One region of the Bradyrhizobium sp. CCBAU 051011 genome, then DNA from elsewhere that is predicted to be linked to it. Evidence: predicted binding sites of a transcription regulator. Region 1 holds the regulator's gene; each other region holds the start of a gene.
What was found. Region 1 encodes LexA, which represses DNA repair genes until DNA is damaged. Its sites were predicted from a motif close to TGTTCNNNNTGTGTTCNG; they were not measured.
Positions count from the first base shown of each region.

Region 2: a site for LexA is predicted at 2,770-2,787, ahead of ruvC (crossover junction endodeoxyribonuclease RuvC). Genes of this name have one in related genera too.
Region 3: a site for LexA is predicted at 3,026-3,043, ahead of ACH79_RS03255 (ribonuclease T2). Genes of this name have one in related genera too.
Region 4: a site for LexA is predicted at 4,426-4,443, ahead of ACH79_RS22730 (putative DNA modification/repair radical SAM protein). Genes of this name have one in related genera too.

Region 1 is NZ_CP022222.1:7,204,044-7,209,726, forward strand. Features, by position in the region: gene ACH79_RS33965 (HAD family phosphatase) at 1-468, shown strand, start outside; gene glp (gephyrin-like molybdotransferase Glp) at 495-1,706, shown strand; gene lexA (transcriptional repressor LexA) at 1,903-2,604, shown strand; gene ACH79_RS33980 (hypothetical protein) at 2,833-3,255, shown strand; gene ACH79_RS33985 (hypothetical protein) at 3,340-3,576, shown strand; gene ACH79_RS33990 (ComEC/Rec2 family competence protein) at 3,584-5,683, opposite strand, start outside.
Region 2 is NZ_CP022222.1:1,195,598-1,201,280, reverse strand. Features, by position in the region: gene ACH79_RS05810 (methyl-accepting chemotaxis protein) at 1-1,653, opposite strand, end outside; gene ACH79_RS05805 (YebC/PmpR family DNA-binding transcriptional regulator) at 1,854-2,600, shown strand; gene ruvC (crossover junction endodeoxyribonuclease RuvC) at 2,818-3,345, shown strand; gene ruvA (Holliday junction branch migration protein RuvA) at 3,482-4,099, shown strand; gene ACH79_RS05790 (IS110 family transposase) at 4,285-5,313, shown strand.
Region 3 is NZ_CP022222.1:665,195-670,877, reverse strand. Features, by position in the region: gene ACH79_RS03270 (outer membrane protein) at 1-117, shown strand, start outside; gene ACH79_RS03265 (cold-shock protein) at 282-497, opposite strand; gene ACH79_RS03260 (23S rRNA (adenine(2030)-N(6))-methyltransferase RlmJ) at 772-1,632, opposite strand; gene ACH79_RS03255 (ribonuclease T2) at 2,306-2,983, opposite strand; gene ACH79_RS03250 (hypothetical protein) at 3,096-3,557, opposite strand; gene ACH79_RS03245 (hypothetical protein) at 3,724-4,029, shown strand; gene ACH79_RS03240 (DUF3617 family protein) at 4,134-4,667, shown strand; gene ACH79_RS03235 (ATP-binding protein) at 4,847-5,683, opposite strand, start outside.
Region 4 is NZ_CP022222.1:4,869,251-4,874,933, reverse strand. Features, by position in the region: gene ACH79_RS22745 (error-prone DNA polymerase) at 1-1,964, opposite strand, end outside; gene ACH79_RS22740 (DNA polymerase Y family protein) at 1,961-3,475, opposite strand; gene ACH79_RS22735 (ImuA family protein) at 3,567-4,361, opposite strand; gene ACH79_RS22730 (putative DNA modification/repair radical SAM protein) at 4,524-5,683, shown strand, end outside.

The DNA.
Region 1 (5,683 bases):
TTCAAGCATCACGAGACCGGCCGGATCGACGACGCCGCGTTCTTTGCGAACCTGCGGCAATCGCTCGGCATCGGCATTACAGACGCCCAGTTCCTCGAAGGCTGGAACGCGATCTTCACCGGCGAGATGCCGGGCATCGCACCGCTGTTGGCCGGCGCGGCCAAGCGCCTGCCGCTTTATGCATTTTCCAACACCAATCCGGCTCATGTCGCGCATTTTTCGCAGGCCTATGCCGGCGTGCTCGGCCATTTCCGCGAGATCTTCCTGTCCTCCAGCATCGGTTTGCGCAAACCCGACGCGGAGGCCTATGATCACGTGATAAAGGCGATCGGCGTGCCGGCGTCGCGGATTCTGTTCTTCGACGACTCGGCCGCCAATATCGAAGGTGCGCGGGCGCGCGGCCTTTCTGCCATCCACGTGACATCGACGGATGACGTGGCTAGGGCACTGACTGCGCTTGGAATCTAGCGCTGGAATTTGACGGAGGTCTGCCCGTGGCCTTGATGCCTGTCGCCGATGCGCTTGCTGCGATCCTTGCCGGCGCTGAAGCGCTGCCCGAAGAAATGGTGGCCCTCGATGCCGCCCATCATCGCATCCTCGCGCGCGACGTCGCCGCGCGGCGGACGCAGCCGCCGCTGGCGATGTCGGCAATGGACGGCTATGCGGTGCGTGCGGCCGATGCCGCCGACGCCAGCGCGCGGCTGAAGGTGATCGGCGAGGTCGCCGCCGGCCGGCCGTTCGAGCGCAAGGTCGGCCAGGGCGAGGCGGTACGGATCTTCACCGGTGGCGTGATCCCCGACGGCGCCGACGCCGTCATCATCCAGGAAGACACGGCAGCCGACGGCGATCATATCACCATCTCGGAAGCCGCCGTTCGGGGACGGCACATCCGTGCCGCCGGCGTCGACTTCCGCGAGGGTGACGTCCTGCTCAAACGCGGGCGCCGTCTCGGCGACCGCGACCTGTCGCTCGCCGCCGGCATGAACTATCCGGAGCTAGCGGTGCACCGCCGCCCGAAGGTCGCTGTGCTCGCGACCGGCGACGAGCTGGTGATGCCGGGGGCAAGCCCCGGTCCTGGCCAGATCGTCTATTCCAACGGCTATGGCCTGCGGGCGCTGGCGCGGGCCGAGGGGGCCGACGTCATCGATCTCGGCATCGCCGCCGACACTGTCGCCGCGACCACGCAAGGCATCCGCCGCGCCCGCGAGGCTGACGCAGACATCCTGATCACCATGGGCGGCGCCTCGGTCGGGGACCACGACCTCGTCAAGCGCTCGCTGGAGGCCGAGGGCGTCGCCATGGCGTTCTGGCGGATCGCCATGCGGCCGGGCAAGCCGATGATGCACGGGCGGCTCGGCGCGATGCGGGTGATCGGCCTGCCCGGCAATCCCGTCTCCTCCTATGTCTGCGGCTTCCTGTTTCTGGTGCCGCTGATTCGCGCATTGTCGGGCCGCGACCACGTTCATCACGTCAGAGAAAGCGCCCTGCTCGGCCGCGACCTCGCCGCCAACGACCAGCGCGAGGACTATCTGCGCGCACGCCTCGAAGCGCGCGAAGACGGCACGCTGGTCGCCGTGCCGGTGAACCATCAGGACTCGTCGCTATTGGGGAATCTCGCTGCGGCACAGGCATTAGTGATACGTCCGCCGTTCGCGCCGGCGGCCGCCAAGGGGGCGCCTTGCGAGCTGCTGCGGCTGCCGGAATGACGCCTCAAGACGCGTCTTGGACAGAAACCCTGACGCGTTCACCTGAAATTAAGTGGTTGCGGAACACATATCGAACATATAGTGTCCGTTCATGATTTGTTTCGACTGCTGGTGTCTCTGCCTGGGAGTTTGGGGACTCCCGCCATCCGAGCGCTGAAGATTCGAAACGACGACGCCAACCGGGGGATTGCTCGCGATGCTTACGCGCAAACAGTACGAACTTCTGCGTTTCATCAATGAACGGCTGAAAGAGGCTGGCGTACCGCCCTCCTTCGACGAGATGAAGGACGCGCTCGACCTGCGCTCGAAATCCGGAATCCACCGCCTCATTACGGCGCTGGAGGAGCGCGGCTTTATCCGCCGGCTGCCCAACCGCGCCCGCGCTATTGAAGTCATCAAGCTGCCGGAGTTGGCGGCTGCCGGCAACGGCCGCCGTGGCTTCACGCCGAGCGTCATTGAAGGCACGCTCGGCAAGCGCACGGTGAGCCTGCCCGCCGCCGAGGATGACGGCAATCGCCCGGTCGCGGTGCCCGTGATGGGCCGGATCGCCGCCGGTACGCCGATCGAGGCGCTGCAGACTCGCAGCCACACCATCAGCGTGCCGCCCGACATGCTCGGCTCCGGCGAGCACTACGCGCTCGAAGTACGCGGCGATTCCATGGTCGAGGCCGGCATCCTCGACGGCGACATGGCGCTGATCCAGCGCAACGAGACCGCCGACACCGGCGACATCGTGGTGGCGCTGATCGACGAGGAGGAAGCTACGCTAAAACGCTTCCGCCGCCGCGGCGCCTCGATCGCGCTGGAGCCCGCCAACGCCGCCTATGAAGTCCGCATCCTGCCGCCGAACCGGGTCCGGATTCAGGGCAAGCTGATCGGCCTTTACCGCAAATACTGACCGGTGTGCCGTCCGAGGACATGACGGAAAAGAACCCCGGCCCTTCGCCGGGGTTTTTTGTTGAACGATTGGAACCAAGGCACGTTAGCGCGTTTGTGAATGTGGCGCAGCGCGCCAGTCGCAGAATTGCCCAGAAAAAAGAAAAGGCTCTGCGCCATGTCCACTCTGATAGGGGCCTGTGCCTCCTTGAAGACACGGGTCAGCTATCTCAAATGAGGGAGCCATCCGATGTGTGACTATAGCCTGCATGCTGTGGCTACCCGGCCTGCCCAGGTCGGCGAGACGCTGATCACCACGACGTTCCGCGGTACATCGACCCGCGGCTTTGCGTCGGAACGCGAGCCAGCAGTGGCGGTCTGCATGCTTCCCGGCACCGAACTGGCGTTCGCCGAGGACGTCAAATACGACAACCGCTGGATCTGGACGCGAACCACCGACTGGCGGGTCGGCAAATTCAATCAGATCGAACCCGAAGTCGCCGACCGTCATCATGACGCGATCGAATTTCCTGATGGAAGCCATGTGCTGGTGACGCAGCTTTGCGAAGGCCAGCGCGCAACCGTGCTGCAATTGCCGGTGGTTCAGACCGGTGGCGAGCGCGCACCGAAGGTGACGGAAGCACGTCCGGCCGCTTCGATCGTGACCGGATAGACGCCACGTGGATGCGATCCGCCGGTCCAGGCCGGCGGATCATGGTGATGCGTTTTTCAAAATTCGGCACCGAGGGGGCAACCGGTGGTCAACAAAGTCACATGGCAAAGGGCTGGACGCGTCACCGAGCCCGGACGTTACATGTTCAGATATGGCTGGCTCACCATCACGGCCGAAGACCTCGCGATCTGGCAGCAATTCCCCGAAGCGTCTTTCACGCTGGTCAACCTGCCGTCATCCCCCGACGCGCCGGAGGAATTCCACCTCGGCGCGTTCGAGATACCGGCCCATCCGTCCAGTCCCCCGATCGACGAGCATTGAAATCCGCCTACTCTTCCGCCTGAAGGTCCGCCTCGGCTGGCGTCGCATCGACGGCGCGAGGCGGCACGACGCGCGGGGCCAGAACGTTGGCGTCGACCTCTCCCGCGTCGGCAACGGCCGGCCACCAGGGGCGGTCGCTCCCTCGCGGCTTCACCGCCTCGACGACAAATCCCTCGCGGCCTCGTCGCAGCGTCATGGCGCCCTGCCGCCGCAGCCGCTCGGCATCGATCACGGAAGCCGCGCAGGAAGCGGGCGCCTGCCGCAGGGTCACAATGAGCGCCGCGCGCTCGCAATCGTCCGCCAGCGCCTCGGGCCTGAACGCCTGCGCGACCAGGCCGCCGCCGGCGGACGGCATCACGCAGCCGAAATCGTCGCAGGAGACGCCTGACGTGAGCGATGCATCGGTTGCCGTGCGCGCGTCGGCATCCGCCGCCAGCCACTCCTTCAGCAGGAAGACGTCCCGGGACCCCTTGGCCGCGTGCATCAGATGCAGCCTCCCATCCTGGCCGCGGACGCCGACATGGCGGCCGTCGGCGGAGATCAGGATATCCGGCTGCGGCGCCCTCGCCGCCCACAATGCCGCCGCCAGCACCAGCGCCGCGCCCGACCAGCGCAGCGGCGTGCGCAACAGGCCGAGCAGGATGATGCCGAGGCTCGCCGCGATCAGCGGCCCGATGCCGATCGCCGGCACCCGGCCGACCGCGCCGGGCAGCGCTGCGACCCATTGCGCCACAGCGATCATCCAGTCGATGCCGACGCCCATGATCGCCCAGAACGGGCGATCGAACCCGAATGGCATCGCGACGAGGCCGAGCAGCCCCGCCGGCATCACCAGCGCCGACACCACCGGCATCGCCGCGAGATTGGCGAGCACGCCATAGGGCGTGACCCGGTGGAAGTGGAAGGCGGCGTAGGGCGTGGTCGCGAGCCCCGCCACCAGCGAGGCCGGCAACAGCATGGTGATCTCGCGGCCGCCCCACAGCGCCGCGCGGGCGGTTGCGGTATGATCGGCGGTCGCGAACAGGCGCGGCATGCCGATCTGCACCAGCGCCACCAGCCCGAGCGTCGCCGCAAACGACATCTGGAAACTCGGATGCACCAGCGCTTCCGGCGCGACCGTCAGCACGATCAGGGCGGCGACCGCCAGCGTGCGAAACGTAATCGCGCGGCGATCGACCATGACGGCGATGAGCACCACCGCCGTCATGAAGAACGAGCGCTGCGTCGCGACCTCGGCGCCGGATAGCAACAGATAGAACGCGGCGGCGACGAGCGCGGCCGCCGCCGACCATTTCTTGATGGCGTAACCGACCGTGAGCGCAGGGAACAGGGCGAGCAGCGCCCGCACCGCAAAGAACACGACGCCGGCGACAACGGCCATGTGGTAGCCGGAGATCGACAGCACGTGGCCGAGGCCGGAGATGAACATCGCATCGTTCACCGGCGGTGAGATCGCATCGCGCCGCCCGGTCAACAACGCGGTGGCAATGGCGCGCTGGTCGCCTTCCAGCGTGGTCCTGATCCGCGCATCGATGGTGTCGCGCAGGCCCTGCATGAACGCCGAATAGCGCAGGCGCAGCCCGCCGGCTTCCGGCGGCTCGGCGGTCTTGATCGCGCCCATCACGAAGCCGGAGGCGCCGATGCCGGCGAAAAACATGTCGCGGCTGAAATCGTAGCTGCCCGGCCGCACCGGCGAAAGCGGCGGCAACAGCCGCGCCTTCAGCTCGACAAAGCTGCCGACCGGCGGCGCCGTCCCCTTCTTCACCGACAGCCGCACGCGCTCGAGTCTTGTTTGGCCCCGCGCGCTTTCCATAGTGACCACGCGAAGCACAAAACGGTCGGTGCGCTCGCGGATGTCGCGGGTCTCGACGAAACCGGTCAGCGAGACCGAAAACATCGGCCGCGCCAGCACGCCATGCGCGACCCGCGCGGTCTTCCAGGTCGCGATCGCAAAGCCCGCCGCAACGGCTGCGACCATGACCGCGAGCGGAAAGAATTTTTGCCGCCGCAACAGCACCGCCGCCGCGCACAGGGCGATCGCCACGACGGCAGCCGCCGATAGCGCCGGCTCATGATCGGCGGCGAAGTAGAATGCGATCCCGGTGCC
Region 2 (5,683 bases), 3.1 Mb from region 1:
GGCGTAGCTCTGGATCAGATAGGCGCGCTGGTTGCGCCCGGCGGCAAGTCCCGCGGGATCGTTGAAGATGCGGCGGTTGCGGCAGTTGGCGGTGTTCCACGTGACGTCGCCCGGCCGCTGCGGATGCGAATAGATCTTGTTGTGCACGGGCAGATAGCCGTTGGTGTCGATCATGGCGCAGAACGCCATTCGCGAATCCTTGGCGAGGAACGCTTCCTGGAACGGCGGCAGCGCGCGGTCGGCCCAGTCCAGAATCCTGGTGCGATATTGCACCGGGTTGCTGCCTGCGATCTCGACATAGTTGGTGTCGAACATGTCTTCCATCGAGATGGCGCCGCTGTTGACGCCGTTCTCGAAAATCTTCTTCAGCGCCGCGCCGGCTTCCATCGCGCGGGTAACCGCCTCGGTGTTGTCGTCCTGGATCGAAAACAGCTTGTCTTCGATCTTCTCGGTCAGCGCGGCATTGGTCCGCTCGAACCGTGCCTGCGTGCCGGCCTTCGAGCGCTCACTGACGCGAATGCGGCAGGCGCCGACATCCTGCAGCGTCGCATCGAAACTCTGGCCCTGCGCCAGCCTGTCGGCATCGGGCCCGCTGATCAGGATGCCATCCATCGAAATCTCGTAGACCGGCGCCGATATCACGCCGCGTGGCGTCTGGATTTCGATCTTGAGGCTGCAAGGCAGCTTTTGCGGCTCGCGGCGCTCGGTGTGTCCGCCCTGACGCAGCAGCACGGCGCAGCGCGATTTGAGCTTCTGCGCGAACGCAGTAACGGCCCGTCCAGCCTTGGCGACGCTTTCGCCATGGGCCTCGGCTTCCTTGGTCGCGTTGTCGATTTCGCCGGCGCTGTCGCCGACCGAGGCGATGAAGGAGGAGGCGGAGGCTGCATTGTCGGCCATCTCGCCGGTGGTGGCGTTCTGTTCGGCGACCGCGCCGTTGACGTTCTCGAACACCGGGCGGATCGCCTCGATCGACTGCGTGATGCGATGCACGGCATCGACCGAGCCCGCAGCGTCGCGCTGCAGCGCCTCGATCTTCTTGGTGATTTCTTCCGTGGCGTTCTGGGTCTGCACCGCGAGTGCCTTTACCTCGGTGGCAACTACGGCGAAACCGCGTCCGGCCTCGCCGGCGCGCGCGGCCTCGATGGTGGAATTGAGCGCCAGCAGCGTGGTCTGCCGCGCGATCTGGGCAATCAGGTTGACGACGTTGCCGATCGCCGCCGATGATTCCCTGAGGCGATCGACGTTAACGCTGGCTTCGCGGGCGGCCTCGCTGGCCTGATCGGCGAGCTTGCCGGCGTCGCGCACCTGGGATCCGATTCCCTGCGCCGACTGGGTGAACTTGTCGGCGGCGTGCGAAAAGGTCGTCGCCGTGCCCTGTGCGGCGCTGGTGCGGTCGGTCAGGGCATTGGTGCGCTGGCGGATGGTCGAGAGGGTCGCAGCCGTCGCCTCGGCGCCGCCGGCGACCGAATTGGCCGCGCGCTCGAGCTGGCGGATCATCGCGCCGAGTTCGAGCTCCAGCAGTTCGAGGATCGCCTTGGCCGAATCGCCATCGCCGGAGGTGGTTTCCGCCGGGGTCGAAGCCGTCTGGGCCTTGGGCTGGACGGCAGGTGCGACCGGTCCCGGGGCCTGCTTTTTGAACAATCCGAAGGCCATGACGTCTCTTAACAGTTGAGGATCGGTGCAAAATCCTCTCATCCGAGCATGAAGTCATGGTTAACAACTGCCTGATATTTCGTCGCACGGCAGTACTGCCATACCCGAAGGGGCCGTAAACCTTTGATTTCGGCCGATTCTGGGCCTATAAGGCCGCGCTTCAACCCCCGCATCCCCTGGACGAATCCAAGAGACCTCGCATGGCCGGCCATTCCCAATTCAAGAACATCATGCACCGCAAGGGCCGGCAGGATGCCCAGAAGTCAAAACTGTTCGGCAAGCTGGCGCGCGAAATCACGGTCGCGGCCAAGCTCGGGACCCCCGACCCGGCTATGAACCCGCGGCTGCGCGCGGCCGTGATCGCGGCGCGCCAGGAGAACATGCCGAAGGACAATATCGAGCGCGCCATCAAGAAGGCGACTGGCGGCGAGAGCGAGAGCTATGACGAAATCCGCTACGAGGGCTATGGCCCCGGCGGAGTCGCCGTGATCGTCGAGGCGCTGACCGATAACCGCAACCGCGCCGCTTCCGACATCCGCTCCTACTTCACCAAGTCCGGCGGCAATCTCGGCGAAACCGGCTCGGTCGCCTTCATGTTCGATCGCACCGGCATCATCGAATATGACGCCAGCGTCGCCTCCGACGACGCCATGCTGGAAGCCGCGATCGAAGCCGGCGCCGATGACGTCGCATCCAGCGAAAGCGGCCACGAGATCTACGCCTCGCAGGAAACCTTTCGCGAGGTGGCAAAAGCGCTGGAAGCCAAGTTCGGCGAAGCCCGCAAGGCGGCGCTGACCTGGAAGCCGCAGAACACGGTGTCGGTTGATGATGAGACCGGCGAGAAGCTGTTGAAGCTGATGGACCTCCTCAACGAGCACGACGACGTCCAGAACGTCTACGCCAATTTCGAGATCTCCGACGCCCTCGTCGCCAAGATGGGCGGGTAGGTTCGTCCCTTGCGCCTCCACACTCCGCTGTCGTCGCCCGGCCTTGAGACCGGGCGATCCAGTATTCCAGAGGCGGCGACGTTATGCCGAGAAGCCACGGCATACTGGATCCCGCTTTCGCGGGGATGACGAGCGGAGCGCGGGGCAGGCCCCACGGGCAGGGGATTTCCGTTCTCTTTATGTTTCGTTCACCCGGCTCTGGCGTTATCACTACGCCATGACATCCCCACCGATTCGCCACCCCGTCCGGATCATCGGTATCGACCCCGGCCTGCGCCGCACCGGCTGGGGCGTGATCGAGACCGAGGGCAACCGCCTGGTCTTCATCGGCTGCGGCTCGGTCGAGCCGCCGGACGATCTGCCGCTGGCCAGCCGCCTGCTCGCGATCCATGAGGGGCTCGCCACAGTCCTCGGCGATTTCCGCCCCGCCGAGGCCGCGGTCGAACAGACCTTCGTCAACAAGGACGGCGTCGCGACGCTGAAACTCGGGCAGGCCCGCGGCGTCGCCATGCTGGCGCCCGCGATGCTCGGTATTGCCGTTGCGGAATATGCGCCCAATCAGGTGAAGAAGACCGTGGTCGGCGCCGGACACGCCGACAAGAACCAGATCGCCGTGATGCTGAAAATTTTGCTGCCGAAGGCCGAACCGAAATCCGCCGACGCTGCGGACGCGCTGGCGATTGCGATCACGCACGCGCATCACCGCCAGGGCGCGGCGCTGCGGCTGAAGGTGGCGAGCCTATGATCGGTCGATACATCTCCAACCCGTCATGCCCGGCCTTGTGCCGGGCATCCACGTCTTTTGTCGTCGATGCAGGAGACGTGGATGGCCGGGACAAGCCCGGCCATGACGAAATCTCCATCGTCTGCGGGTCACCAGCATGATCGGCAAGCTCAAGGGCCTGATCGATTCCTACGGCGAGGATTTTGTCATCCTCGATGTCGGCGGCGTCGGCTATCAGGTGCATTGCTCCTCGCGCACGCTGCAGGCGTTGCCGTCGCCCGGCGAGGCCGCGGTACTGTCGATCGAGACGTACGTTCGCGAAGATCAAATAAAGCTGTTCGGTTTTCGCACCGACACCGAGCGCGAATGGTTTCGCCTGCTGCAGACCGTGCAGGGCGTCGGCGCCAAGGTCGCGCTTGCCGTGCTTGGCACCTTGCCGCCGTCCGAACTCGCCAATGCGATTGCGCTGCGCGACAAGGCTGCGGTGTCGCGCACGCCGGGCGTCGGCCCGAAAGTCGCCGAGCGCATCGTGTCCGAGTTGAAGGACAAGGCGCCCGCGTTTGCCAATGTCGACCCGGCCGTGGTGCATCTCGCCGGCGCCATCGACAACGACCGCGCGCCGCGCCCGGTCACCGATGCGATCTCGGCGCTGGTCAATCTCGGCTACGGCCAGCCGCAGGCGGCCGCCGCCATTGCCGCCGCCTCGCGCAGTGCGGGCGAGAATGCCGAGACCGCGCAGCTTATCCGGCTGGGCCTGAAGGAATTGGCGAAATGAGCGTTGAGGCCGTAGATGGGGTAACGGGCCCCGGTCCACCCTCCAGGCAAGCCGCGCTTGCTACGGCGGTGTTGGGTGGCGCGCTTCGCGCGACCTGCCTGGAAGGCGGGCGGTCGTCCCTCACATTGATGGTGTTACGGAGTCAGAGGGATGAGCCTCGCTCCAAGCATCAAGGAGAGACGACCATGGAGCATTATGCCGGAATCGACGTGTCATTGGAATGCTCGAGCGTGTGCGTTGTCGACGCCAATGGCAAGATCGTGCGCGAGGCCAAGGTGGCGAGCGAGCCGCAAGCCCTAATCGCCTGGTTCGGTTCGCTGGGCTTCGGCCTGGAGCGGATCGGGCTGGAGGCCGGACCATTGTCGCAATGGCTGTTTGCGGCCATGAAGATAGCCGGCCTTGCCGTGGAACTGCTGGAGACGCGGCACGTGCGGAAGGCGTTCGAGGCGATGCCGGTCAAGTCGGATCGCAACGATGCCCGCGGCATCGCGCAACTGATGCGGCTGGGCTGGTTCCGGCCAGTGCATTGCAAATCGATGAGTGCGCAAGAGACCCGATCGCTGCTGACGGCGCGCAAGCTGGTGCAATCGAAGCTTCACGACGTGGAGAACAGTCTGCGCGGGATCCTGCGCGGTTTTGGCCTGAAGGTTGGCAAGACGACCGGGCAGACGTTCGCGGGACGGATCGAGGAGCTCGTGGCGGGCCACCCGCACCTGCAAACGATCGCCAAGGCGCTGCTAGCGGTGCGAACAGTGCTGCGGGCCGAGTTCGCAGCCTTCGAGAAGCAGATCCGCAGGATGGTGCGATCCGACATGCAAGCACGGCTGCTGACGTCAGTCCCGGCGGTCGGCCCAATCGTGGCGCTAACCTATGCCAGCGCGATCGACGATCCAGCCCGGTTCAAATCGTCGAAGCAGGCAGGAGCCCATTTCGGGTTGACCCCGAAGAAGCATCAATCCGGCGAGACCGACTACACCGGCCGGATCAGCAAGATCGGTGATGCTTCGGTGCGCACGGTGCTTTACGAAGCCGCCAACGTCATGCTGACCAAGCCGGTCAAAGGCTGTTCGCAATTGAAGAGCTGGGCCATGCGGATCAAACGGCGCGCCGGCACGAACAAAGCCAAAGTGGCGCTGGCGCGCCGGCTCGCGGTGATCATGCATCGCATGCTCGCCGACGGAACACCCTTTAACGCCGCTGCTGCCGCAGCCTAACAGGAGAGACACAACAGTTTTCGGGCGGGTCACAACACCAGGCCTTCTCGAAGCGAAGTCCCTTCGCCGGGACGATGGATCAGGTCAGGCCGTTGCCCACCAGGTCGCCCTCGTGAGCACGCACAACGTAGATTGGTCGACCTATCCTCTTCCAACCCCATCAGGTGGCGGCCCTGCGCCGACCCCGTACAGAAGCGAGACCCCGGCGGGCGGACAACGCAAAGGGATTGACTAATCGAGGCCCGTTACAGAAGGGTGGGCAAAGCGAAGCGTGCCCACCATTTAATGTATTAACCGGATGGTGGGCACGGCGCGAGACCTGCCTTTGCCAGCCCACGATCTACGATCGCCACTGACCTACCAAGGAATG
Region 3 (5,683 bases), 2.6 Mb from region 1:
AGCGCCAAGATCGAATATCTCTATGTCGATCTGGCCAACAGCAACTTCGTCATTACAGGTGCGTCGAACGGTTACCGGTTCGGCCTGATACGGGCCGGCGTGAACTATCGCTTCTGAAAACAAGAAACTGGCGACTACCATCTCCCGGCGGCAGTAGGTCGCCGGGATTTTTTTTGCCTGTTGGGTTGCGCGTCACGAGGCCCAACGCTCCGGGTGGCGGTGCCGTGCCCAGCGTAGTCTTCGCAGCAAGAATTCAGTCCGCGTTCCGCGCGAGCGTCAGCTCACGATGAAATCACCAGGTTGACCGCCTTGGGGCCTTTGCCCTTCTTGTCCGGTTCGACCTCGAACGTAATGCGCTGCCCTTCAGTCAAATCCTTCAACCCGGCCCGCTCGACGGCGGTGATGTGCACGAACACATCGCGGCCGCCGTCATCGGGCTTGATGAAGCCGTAGCCGCGTTCTCCATTGAAGAACTTGACTGTTCCAGTCATGGCCATCGGGAAACTCCTCCCCCGTATTGCTCCGCCGCTACGCGCACCTCGCGCTTCGGCTGACCGGACATTCGCTGCCGGAAGCTTGGCCACCTGAGCCGGTCGGGGCCATGCCGCCGACCGACTTGGATTTTATTCGGCCTTGATCACTCCGCCGCAACCATTCGCGGAAGCGGAACGTAAAGCCAGTCCCAATGGCCTGAGCATAATACGGTTTCGCGTAAATTGCCTACGGTCCATTCGCACTTTTCGTTCAAGGCTGGCGCTTTAGGCGTAACTCTTAAGGCTTGGGTGTCTCCAGCTTGAACCGGCCGGCCCCGCCCTGGCCGAGCGGTTTTTCGAGTTCGGGTAGAATTGTCTTTAATTCACCCGCAAGCGTCCACGGTGGATTGACGATCAAAAGCCCGGTGGAGGCGAGCGGGCCGCCGGCCTCCTGTGGAGCGACGCTGAATTCGAGCCGCAGACATTTTCCGGCTGGCTTGCTGGCAGCGGCAGCGCCTGCGACCAGCCGCGCCAGGGTATCGGTGGCGCGACGGGTCTTCACCGGATACCAGATCAGATAGCTGCCGGTCGGCCATTTCGCGTAGGCCTCGGCGAATGCGCCGGCCAGCCTTTCGAACTCGTCCTTTTGCTCGAACGCGGGATCGATCAGCACCAGACCGCGCCGCTCGTTGGGAGGCACGAAGGCCGGCAATGCGGTCCAGCCGTCGAGATCGACCACCCGCGCCTGGCTATCGCGGCGCAACGCATCGACCAATTGCCGGCGGGAACCAGGCTCGATTTCGCAGGCCGTCAGTCGGTCCTGCGGCCGCAGCAGCGCGCGGGCGATCAAGGGCGATCCCGGATAGGCCTCGAGCGTGCCCGGCGCGTTGAATGCCCTGACGATGTCGAGGTAGGGGGTCACCAACGGCAGCGCGGTTTGTGAAAACCGTGCCTGCATCACCCGCGCAATGCCGGTCAGCCATTCTCCGCCGCGGCGCGCTTCCTCACCGGTGAGATCGTAGCGCCCGGCGCCGGCATGGGTGTCGATGACGCGAAACGGGGCCTGCTTTTCCTGCAGATAGGTCAGCATGCGCACCAGTACGATGTGCTTGATGACATCGGCAAAGCCGCCGGCATGAAAGGCGTGTCGGTAGTTCATGGTGGGACGGGTTACGACATTGGGACGAGGAAAGTAACCCATGTCGTCAAGCTGCGGGTGGCGGGATGACATCTCCAATTGCATTGGTGAGATGCTGGGGTCATCGGAGTCATACCGGTAACTTCAATCTTAGGATGTATCACCCTGTGTCGGCTGACGACGGCGATGACCATGTGTCGACCCGTGATTATTCCGTCGTCGATAGTGGCGCTGGCAACTGAGTCGGCGGAGCTTCGACCGTGACGGCCGGCACCGGTGACGATTAGATCAAGGTGACGGGTGATAATCCACGATCAATTTTGCCAAGGGGGATGGCAACGATGTCGTTCGGGTCGACAACGGCAGCGGCAGCGTCGATTTCTCGATCAGTGGTTATTCGCTGGATGATGGTTATCGTCACCCAGCAGTACGGCAGGACGACTATAGACTTCAAGGGCTCGAACGATTCCCTTGTTTTCGATCATGGCAGCAATGGATCGGCACGACTGGGCTAACCGATCACATCAGCCTTGATATTCTTGCCTGACGCGGCTTTGGCGGAGAAAAGGGCCCGGCCATCCACGTGCCTTGCAGACGACAATAAAAGCCGTGGATGACCGGGACGCAGACAGGTGTAGACAAGTCTGCGCAGGGCGGATTGCTATGTCTGGGCAGGCATGACGGAAGGCAGGCTTCAGCCGCCCCGCACCGGCGGCATCACCACCTCGTCACGCCGGCAGGTGCGGCGGTCGATTTCGTCGCAGGCGCGGAATTGCATGTCCTTGCTCAGGCAAATCCGCACCTCGCTCAGGCGGCGGCTCGAGCAGACCACCGAAATAGCCGAGCTGCTCAGGCCCGGGTTGATCTTGATGAAGGCGGCCTCGAGATCGCCGGGGGCGATAGTCTTCTGCTCGGACAATTCGAGGAATTCCTCGGGGATTTTCACCGCTGCGCGGGCCTTGCGGACGCTCTCGAAATAGGCGCGGGCGCCGAGGCCGGAGCAGGTGCCATGCTTGTCCCACTCGTTGAAGATCAGGCCGGGCGCCGGCATCAGGTCCAGCATCGAGGTCATGATGTTGCGGTCGAGCCGCGGCGACGGCCGCTGGCAATATTCGGGAAAGCCGCGCTCATATTGCGGCCACAGGCCGTGAACCACGAACGAATAGGGGCGGCTGCACTGGACCTGTGAACGCCCGCTATTGCCGCGCTCGGCCGCCGCCTCGCAGAACGAGGGCGACCACGACAGGGCCAGGACGTAAAAATCGAATTCGCCCGGGGCGTTCTGCCGGCGGTCCTGCGCGGACGCCAACCCGGCGGAGACGACAACAAGCGTCAGCGAAATCAGAAGTCGCGAAATAACAGACCGGTGCATCGAACGCCCCTCTACTCGACTACCGGGAGCCTAGCAGGGAACCGGAACATTTCAAGAACAAAATTTGAAAATCCCACAGGCCGGCCGGCTCGACCGGACTGAAATGCCGGGATCAGGGCCGGGCGGCCCTGCAGCCCGGGCTATAGGCCCAGTTGCGGTCAAGCCCGGTCACGCACCATTCGACGCCTTGGCCGAAGCCGGCAAAGCCGCCATCCTCGATGATCGAGTAGTGCACGCTGCGCATCTTGCCGTCGCTCAGCATCACGTCGCCGCTGCAGAAGCGGCGCGGAATGTTGTCGGACTGCCAGGGTCGAAACGCGGTTTCGTGGATCCGGCCGAAGCCGGTGATCACCAGAGCCGAATTCCAGAACTTGCCCTCCTTCTCCTGGAATTGCGACGCGATGGTCGGCAGCGCCCGCTCGCATTCGGCGACGCGGCCGTCATATTTCGGGCCGAACAGGCCGAAATTCAGCTCCAACGGATTGGCGGCCTGAGCGGCGTGGCTGGAGACCAGCAGGGCGAGAGCCGCAGCCGTTGGGCCGAGGGCTCTCAAGGATGTGAACAGGTTGCGCATGGGGAATCCGCCGGTAAACCAACACAGGGGACGGTGCCGCGAAGCCCCGACAAGGTCAAGTGCAGCGCGGCAACACCTGACGACCAAGTCCGTCCCGTGCTGCAACCATTCTTTTCACGGCCATCGGCGCACACTATGGTGGGCGTCGAGCGAAATGGAGTCTGCGATGCGAAGAATTCTGGCCGCGTGCCTGATTGCCATGGGTGGGATGCTGGCGGGGGCGCCGGCGCAGGCGCAGTGGTTCGACATCGACACGGTGCCGCCGTTCAAGGGCAACGACACCGGCGGCATCATCGCCTATACGCTCGCGACGCAGGCCGATGCCCGCCAGCTCGCCGTCGACCACTGCGCCCGCTACGGCAAGGTGGTGAAATTCCTCGGCGTGCAGCCGAATTACGGCGGATATGTTTCGTTTGCCTGCCGCTGGGTGCCCTATGGCGCCGCCGAGCGGCCGCTGCGCACGCTTTACTGAGCGCGACCTCCAAAGCTTCTCTGGCTGGACATGTTTTCGCCACGCAAAGCGTGTGTCACTTCGCGCGCGCACGATAGCGTTGAAAAATTCAGGGGAGCGCACGGATGAGACGACTGCTTCTTGTGTCCTGTTTGGCTGTAGGTTTGCTGGCCGTGTTACCGGCTAGCGGCGCCATCGCCGTGGAATTGCCGATGCGCAAGGCCGGGCTGTGGGAGATGAAGGTGGTGAGCGGCGGCACGGTGCCCGAGATGACCATGCAGCAGTGCACTGACGCGACCACGGACAAGGATATGAGCACGGCCATGGCGCCGATGGCCAAGGAGATCTGCTCCAAGCAGGATATCCAGAAGACGGCGACCGGCTATGTCACCGATTCCGTCTGCGGTATTGGCGGCATCACGGTCAAGTCACGCGCCGAAATCACCGGCGACTTCAATTCCGCCTACACCGTGAAAACGAGCTCGCAGAGCGAGGGTGGCCTGGCCGGCGCCGCGCGCGACAGCAAAAGCACGATCGAGGCCAAATGGGTGGGCGCCTGCAAGGCCGATCAGAAGCCTGGCGACATCATCATGCCCGGCGGTATGAAGATGAACGTCAAGGACATGGAAAAGATGAAGGCGCTGATCCCGAAGAAGTGAGGGTCAGTAATTCGCGTTGTCGCGCTGAATCCGCGTACTCCTTTAACTCTCCCGCTTGCGGGAGAGGTCGGATTGCGAAGCAATCCGGGTGAGGGGGTGCAGGTCTATCGATACATCACGATCGCGGAGAGAGCCCCTCACCCCGACCCTCTCCCCGCAAGAGCGGGGCGAGGGAGAAGTTACACCGGCACTCTTACCGCCGCGCGCAAGCCGCCCATTGGGCTGTCGCCGAGCGTGATGTCGCCGCCATGCGAGCGGGCGATGTCGCGGGCGATGGCGAGCCCGAGGCCCGTGCCGCCCTCGTCCTGGTTGCGGGCATCGTCGAGCCGCAGGAACGGCTTGAACACTTCTTCGCGCATGTTGACGGGAATGCCAGGCCCGTCGTCGTCGACCGTCACGGTCAGATAGCGGTGGTCGCGATGGCCGGTAATGGCGACCGTGTTGGCATGGCGCGCCGCGTTGGAGACGAGGTTGGCGATGCAACGCTTGAACGAGGCCGGCTTCACCGTCACGACCGGCAGGCCGTGGAACGTCACCGTCGCGGTGTGGCCATGGCGTTCGGCATCGCTGCGCAGTTCTTCCAGCGCCATCGTCATGTCGGTCGGCTGCGCGACCTCGCCGCTGTCGCCGCGCGCGAAGGCAAGATAAGCCTCCAGCATGCCGGCCATTTCGTCGACATCCTTGCGCATCCCGTCGACCTCGGGGCTGTCGCCGATCAGCGCGAGCTCGAGCTTGAAGCGGGTCAGGATGGTGCGCAGATCGTGGCTGACGCCGGCCAGCATCGCGGTGCGCTGCTCGATCGAGCGCTCGACGCGCGCCTTCATCTGCAGAAACGCCTGTGCCGCCTGCCGCACCTCGCGTGCGCCGCGCGCGCGGAAGTTCGGCACCTCGCGTCCCTTGCCAAAACTTTCGGCGGCCTCCGCCAGCCGCAGGATCGGCCTGATCTGGTTGCGCAGGAACAGCACCGCGACGATCAACAGGATCGAGGAGGTGCCGAGCATCCAGAAGATGAAGAT
Region 4 (5,683 bases), 2.3 Mb from region 1:
TCCGCCGGACCATGCTCGGGCGACGGCGACGGATAGCTCTGCTTCTCGATGCCGTTTCGCCGCCGCAAGTACGGATGCACCATGTCGCCCTGGATCGGGCCGGGCCGCACGATCGCCACTTCAATGACGAGGTCGTAGAAGGTGCGCGGCTTCAGCCGCGGCAGCATGTTCATCTGCGCGCGGCTTTCGACCTGGAACACGCCGAGCGATTCACCGCGGCACAGCATGTCGTAGACCGGCGCCTCGTCCTGCGGCACGGTGGCGAGCTCCCAACGCTCGCCCTTGTGGTCGGCGATCAGGTCAAAGCATTTGCGGATGCAGGTCAGCATGCCCAGCGCCAGCACGTCGACCTTCATCATGCTTAGCGCGTCGACATCGTCCTTGTCCCATTCAATGAAGGTGCGGTCGTCCATCGCGGCATTGCCGATCGGCACATAGGTGTCGAGCCGATCCTGCGTCAGCACATAGCCGCCGACATGCTGCGACAGATGGCGGGGGAATTCGATCAGTTCGGTGGCAAGCTCAACCGCGAGTTCGACCATCGCATTCGCAGGGTCCAGCCCGGCCTGGCGGACCTGCATTTCGTTGAGGCCCTTGCCCCAGCTTCCCCACACGGTGTCGGCGAGCGCCGCGGTGACGTCCTCGGTCAGCCCCAGCGCCTTGCCGACGTCCCGGATGGCGCTGCGTGGACGATAATGGATGACGGTCGCGATGATCGCGGCGCGATGGCGGCCGTAGCGGCGGTAGACATATTGCATCACCTCCTCGCGCCGCGAATGTTCGAAATCGACGTCGATGTCGGGCGGCTCCAGTCGTTCCTTGGAGATGAAGCGCTCGAACAACAGATCGACCTTGGTTGGATCGACCGAGGTGACGCCGAGCACGTAGCAGACGGCGGAATTCGCCGCCGAGCCCCGGCCCTGGCACAGGATGTTCTGGCTGCGCGCGTATTGCACGATGTCGTGCACGGTGAGGAAATAATGCGCATATTTCAATTCGGCGATCAGGTCGAGCTCCTTGCGCAAGGTGGCGCGCAGCCTGTCGTCGATCACGCCGCCAAAATATTTGTCGACACCGGCCCAGGTCAGGTCTTCGAGGTGTTCCTGCGCGGTCTTGCCCGGCGGCACCGGCTCGTCCGGATACTGGTATTTGAGCTGGTCGAGCGAAAACGAAATGCGGGAAGTAAAGCGCATGGTCTCCGCGATCGCCTCGGGCAGATCGCGAAACAGCCGCGTCATTTCATTGATAGGCTTGAGGTAACGCTCGGCATTGGCTTCGAGCCGCCTGCCGATGGCGTCGATGGTGGTCTTTTCGCGGATGCAGGTCAGCACGTCCTGCAACCGCCGGCGGGCGGGATGGTGGTACAGCACCTCGTTGGTCGCGAGCAGCGGGACTTTGGCAGCACGCGCGATGCGATGCAGCCGCGCGAGACGGCGCTTGTCGTCACCGCGGTAGAGCAGGCTCGCGGCGAGCCAGACGCCGTCAGCGCGGCTCTGCTTCAGACGTTCTAAAATTTCCTGCGCCCCCGCTACGTCGAAGCGATGCGGCAGCGCCAGCACCAGAAGCTGGCCTTCGGCAAAATCCAGAAGGTCATCGAACCTTAGATGGCACTCGCCCTTCTCGATCTGCGTGATGTCGTCGCCGCGCTTGCCGCGGGTGAGCAACTGGCAGAGCCGGCCGTAAGCCGCGCGGTCACGCGGATAGATCAGGATATCCGGCGTGCCGTCGATGAAGACGAGGCGCGCGCCGATCAGGAGCTTTGGCGCGTGTTTGACTTCGGGATTGTCGAGCTCCTTATACGCGCGCACCACGCCGGCCAGCGTGTTGTGATCGGCGATGCCGATGGCGGGAATGCCGAGTTCGCTGGCCTGGTGCACATAGGCGCGTGGGTCCGAGCCGCCGCGCAGGAAGGAGAAATTGGTGGTGATGCCGATCTCGGCATAAGTGGTGAGAGAACTTTTCATGCGAACAGCCCGTGCACGAACCATCTGACAGAGCCGGCCTCGACTTCCGCATCCGCCGCTTCGCTTTCATAGAGCCCGTCGCGAAAGATCCAGAAGCGCAGGCCCGCTTCATCCTCGATGCGGAAATAATCCCGCGTCGGGCCGTCGCCGTTTTGCTTCCACCATTCCATCGCGATGCGTTCGGGTCCTTCCACCCGCGCCACCGTGTGCGTGACGCGCCGCCAGGTGAATTGATGCGGCGGGCCGTCGGGGACGGTCGCAAACGGCACCTTGATCGGCTCGGGCTTGTCGAACAGCCGCAACGGGCGCAGCGGCGGCTCGCTTTCGATCCGCTCGGGCCAGGCGGCCTGTGCGGCGGCCGCCAGATGATGCTGCGCCGGCATGGCCAGCACGGCGCGCTCGGGGATGTGGGTATCCTCAGGCAGATGCACGAGGACACGCTTGCCGCCGATCCGCGCGGCGATGCGGTCGATCAATGCGGACAGTTCATCATTGTCATGGATGTTGGCGTCGAGATCGCGCTGCTGCTGCACCACGATTTCGGTGCGGCTGGCGGACAGGCGGATAAGATCGAAGCCGAAGCCGGGATCGAGCGGATCGTTGAGCGCATCGAGCCGTTCGCGAAACAAGCGGTCGATTATCTCCGGCCTCGTCACCGGACGTCCGGTGTCGACAGAGATCGTGCGCACCGCACCGTCAGTACGGAAGAAGCTCGCGTCCAGCCGCCGCGCGCCCTTGCCCTGCTTGTCCATCGCCGTGACCAGCATGGCGGCCAGCGCAGACAGATTCATCGCGATCACGGTGTCGGTCGCGACCGGGTCGGGAAAACGTTTTTCGACGATGTAATCCGGCAGCGGCTTTCGGGGACTGATCGGCGCATCGCCCTGCCCCAGCGCCTGCGCCAGCAGCGTCGTGAAGGGCGCGCCGAACCGCGCGGTGATTTCGTGGGGCGCGCGCAAGGCGACGTCGCCGATGGTCTTCAGGCCGGCGCGGCGCAGACCGGCGGTGATGGCGTCACCCGCGCCGAGCGCGGATATTGGCAGCGGAGCGACGGCCTCGGCCTCCTCGCCGTCGGCCACGATCTTTCCCGACGCATGGCGCGTCAGCGTGCGGGCGCAGATCGAGGTGGAGGCAATCGCGGCGCTGACGGCAAAGCCGCGGCGGCTCAGCGCACCGCAGACAATCTGCAGCAGCGCGCGCTCGCCGCCGAACAGATGGGCGCAGCCGGTGATGTCGAGATAGAGCCCATACGGCGGATCGAGCGCCACCAAGGGGGTGAAGCGGTCGCACCAGTCGGCGATGTCATCGAGCGTCTTGCGGTCGGCAGCCTCGTCGGCGTCGAACACCGTGAGTTCAGGGCAGATTGCGCGGGCATTGGCGAGCGGCAGGCCGATCGAGAGGCCGGCGCGCACGGCGGCCTCGTCGAGGGAATAGATCAGGATGGCGTTGTGCTGCTTGGCGACGACGACGGAGGGGAAGGATACGATCTGTGTGGGGGAAGCTCTCTCCACACATCCAGTGGGACTCGCGGCGGCACCCCCACCCCAGCCCTCCCCCGCAAGCGGGAGAGGGAGCGCAGCGTTCGTGTCGTGAGAGTTTTGCTCACGCGCTTCGTCTGAAAGCGCCTTGAGCCGCCGCTGGATGCGGTCGATGGGCAGGCGTGGCAGCCAGAGACTGAGGATACGCCGACGGTTCACTGAACAGGCACTCATCACAATTCCATTCCATGATCCAGCGGCCGACCGGGCCATGACGGTTACGAACGAGATGCGCGTCGAAAACGGGCGCGCCCCACGCGCTCCACGGCGATCCCGGCGGCGAATGCGCGGCGCGCACGATCCATCTTGTCTCCGCGGTCGAAGGCCGCGGCTCGGCGGCCATCCGCAGCAGCAGCGCGGTGACGCCGGAGGCTTGCGCGGCCAAAGTGAGCTTGCGGCTGGCGACGAGATCGAGCTGACGCGCCTGCCCCCAGACTTCCAGCACCACGGCGCCGAGCGCGTCGCAGGCCAGCGCGTCGGCGGCAGTCCGTAGCGCGGCGTCGGTATCGGGCGCGCGCACCGTTACCAGCAACCGCGGATCGAGCCCCAATTCGCAGAGCCCGCTCATCGACAACGCGCCCGATTCAATTTCCGAAAAATCCTGCCGCACCCAGACCAGCGGCCGGCGCGGCGATACCCGTCCCGCAAGGCCGGCGATGAAGCCGGTGGCCACAGCGCTCTGATGTCCCTCGGCGAACACTTCATGCACCGCTGATAGCGCCAGCCCGCCCTGCAACATCGTATCCGCGGCCTTATGGCCAAGCGCGATCCTGGTGAGGTCATGCGCATCGCCATGCGCCTCCAGGCGTTCGATGCTTCCGCGCAAACTTGCAAGCGTGCTGATGCGTGCGGTGCTCATGCGCCGCTCCTTCGGAAATTGGGCCTTACCGCTTCTTCCCGAGTGAACCCGCGGCTGGCTCATTTGTTCATGATATGTTCTAATATAAAGCTAACAGGCCCGGCGGAGTCAATCGGGATTGACACCCGGGCGATTCATGAGCGGAATCAAAGGGATTCGACGATGGACGTGCAACGTAAGCTGGAAATCCTGGCGGATGCCGCGAAATACGATGCTTCCTGCGCCTCCTCCGGCACCGAGAAGCGGGATTCCAGCGACGGCAAGGGCCTCGGTTCGACCGTATCAGGCATGGGCATCTGCCATTCCTACGCGCCGGACGGACGCTGCATCTCGCTGTTGAAGGTGCTGCTCACCAACGCCTGCAATTACGATTGCCTCTATTGCGTCAACCGCACCTCCTCGAACGTGCCGCGCGCCCGCTTCACGGTCGATGAGGTGGTGAAGCTCACGATCGACTTCTACCGGCGCAATTACATCGAGGGCTTGTTTCTCTCCTCCGGCATCATCCGCAGCGCCGACTACACCATGGAGCAGGTGGTGAGCGTCGCGCGAAAGCTGCGCGAGGAGCATCATTTTCGCGGCTACATCCATCTGAAGACCATTCCTGAAGCGGACGACGCGCTGATCGCGGAGGCCGGCAAATATGCCGACCGTCTCTCCATCAATATCGAAATGCCGCTGGAAAACAGTCTTGCGAAATTCGCGCCGGAAAAGGACGTGCGCGCGATCCGCCGCACCATGGGCCGGCTGCGGCTGAGGCTCGATGAAGCGCAGGAGAACGACAAAAATGCAACGAAAGCAAAGCCGCCGCGTTTTGCACCGGCCGGGCAAAGCACGCAGATGATCATCGGCGCGGATGCGGCCGACGACAAAACCATCCTCGATACCAGCGCCAACCTCTTCGGCTCCTACCGCCTCAAGCGCGTCTATTATTCGGCCTTCAGCCCGATCCCGGACGCCAGCCGCGCGCTGCCGCTTGTGGCGCCGCCGCTGGTACGCGAGCACCGGCTTTACCAGGCCGACTGGCTGATGCGGTTCTACGGTTTCGATGCCGGCGAGATCGTCGACGACGCCAAGGGCATGCTGCCGCTTGACATCGATCCGAAACTCGCCTGGGCGCTGCGCCACCGCGGCCGCTTCCCGCTCGATGTCGCGACCGCCAGCCGCGAAGAGCTGTTGCGGGTGCCGGGCTTCGGCACCAGGGCGGTCGACCGCATCATCGCGACGCGCCGCCTGACCTCGATCCGCCTGGCCGATCTGGCGCGGCTGCACATTCCGCAGAAGAAGGCGCTGCCGTTTATCGTTCTCGCAGACCACCGCCC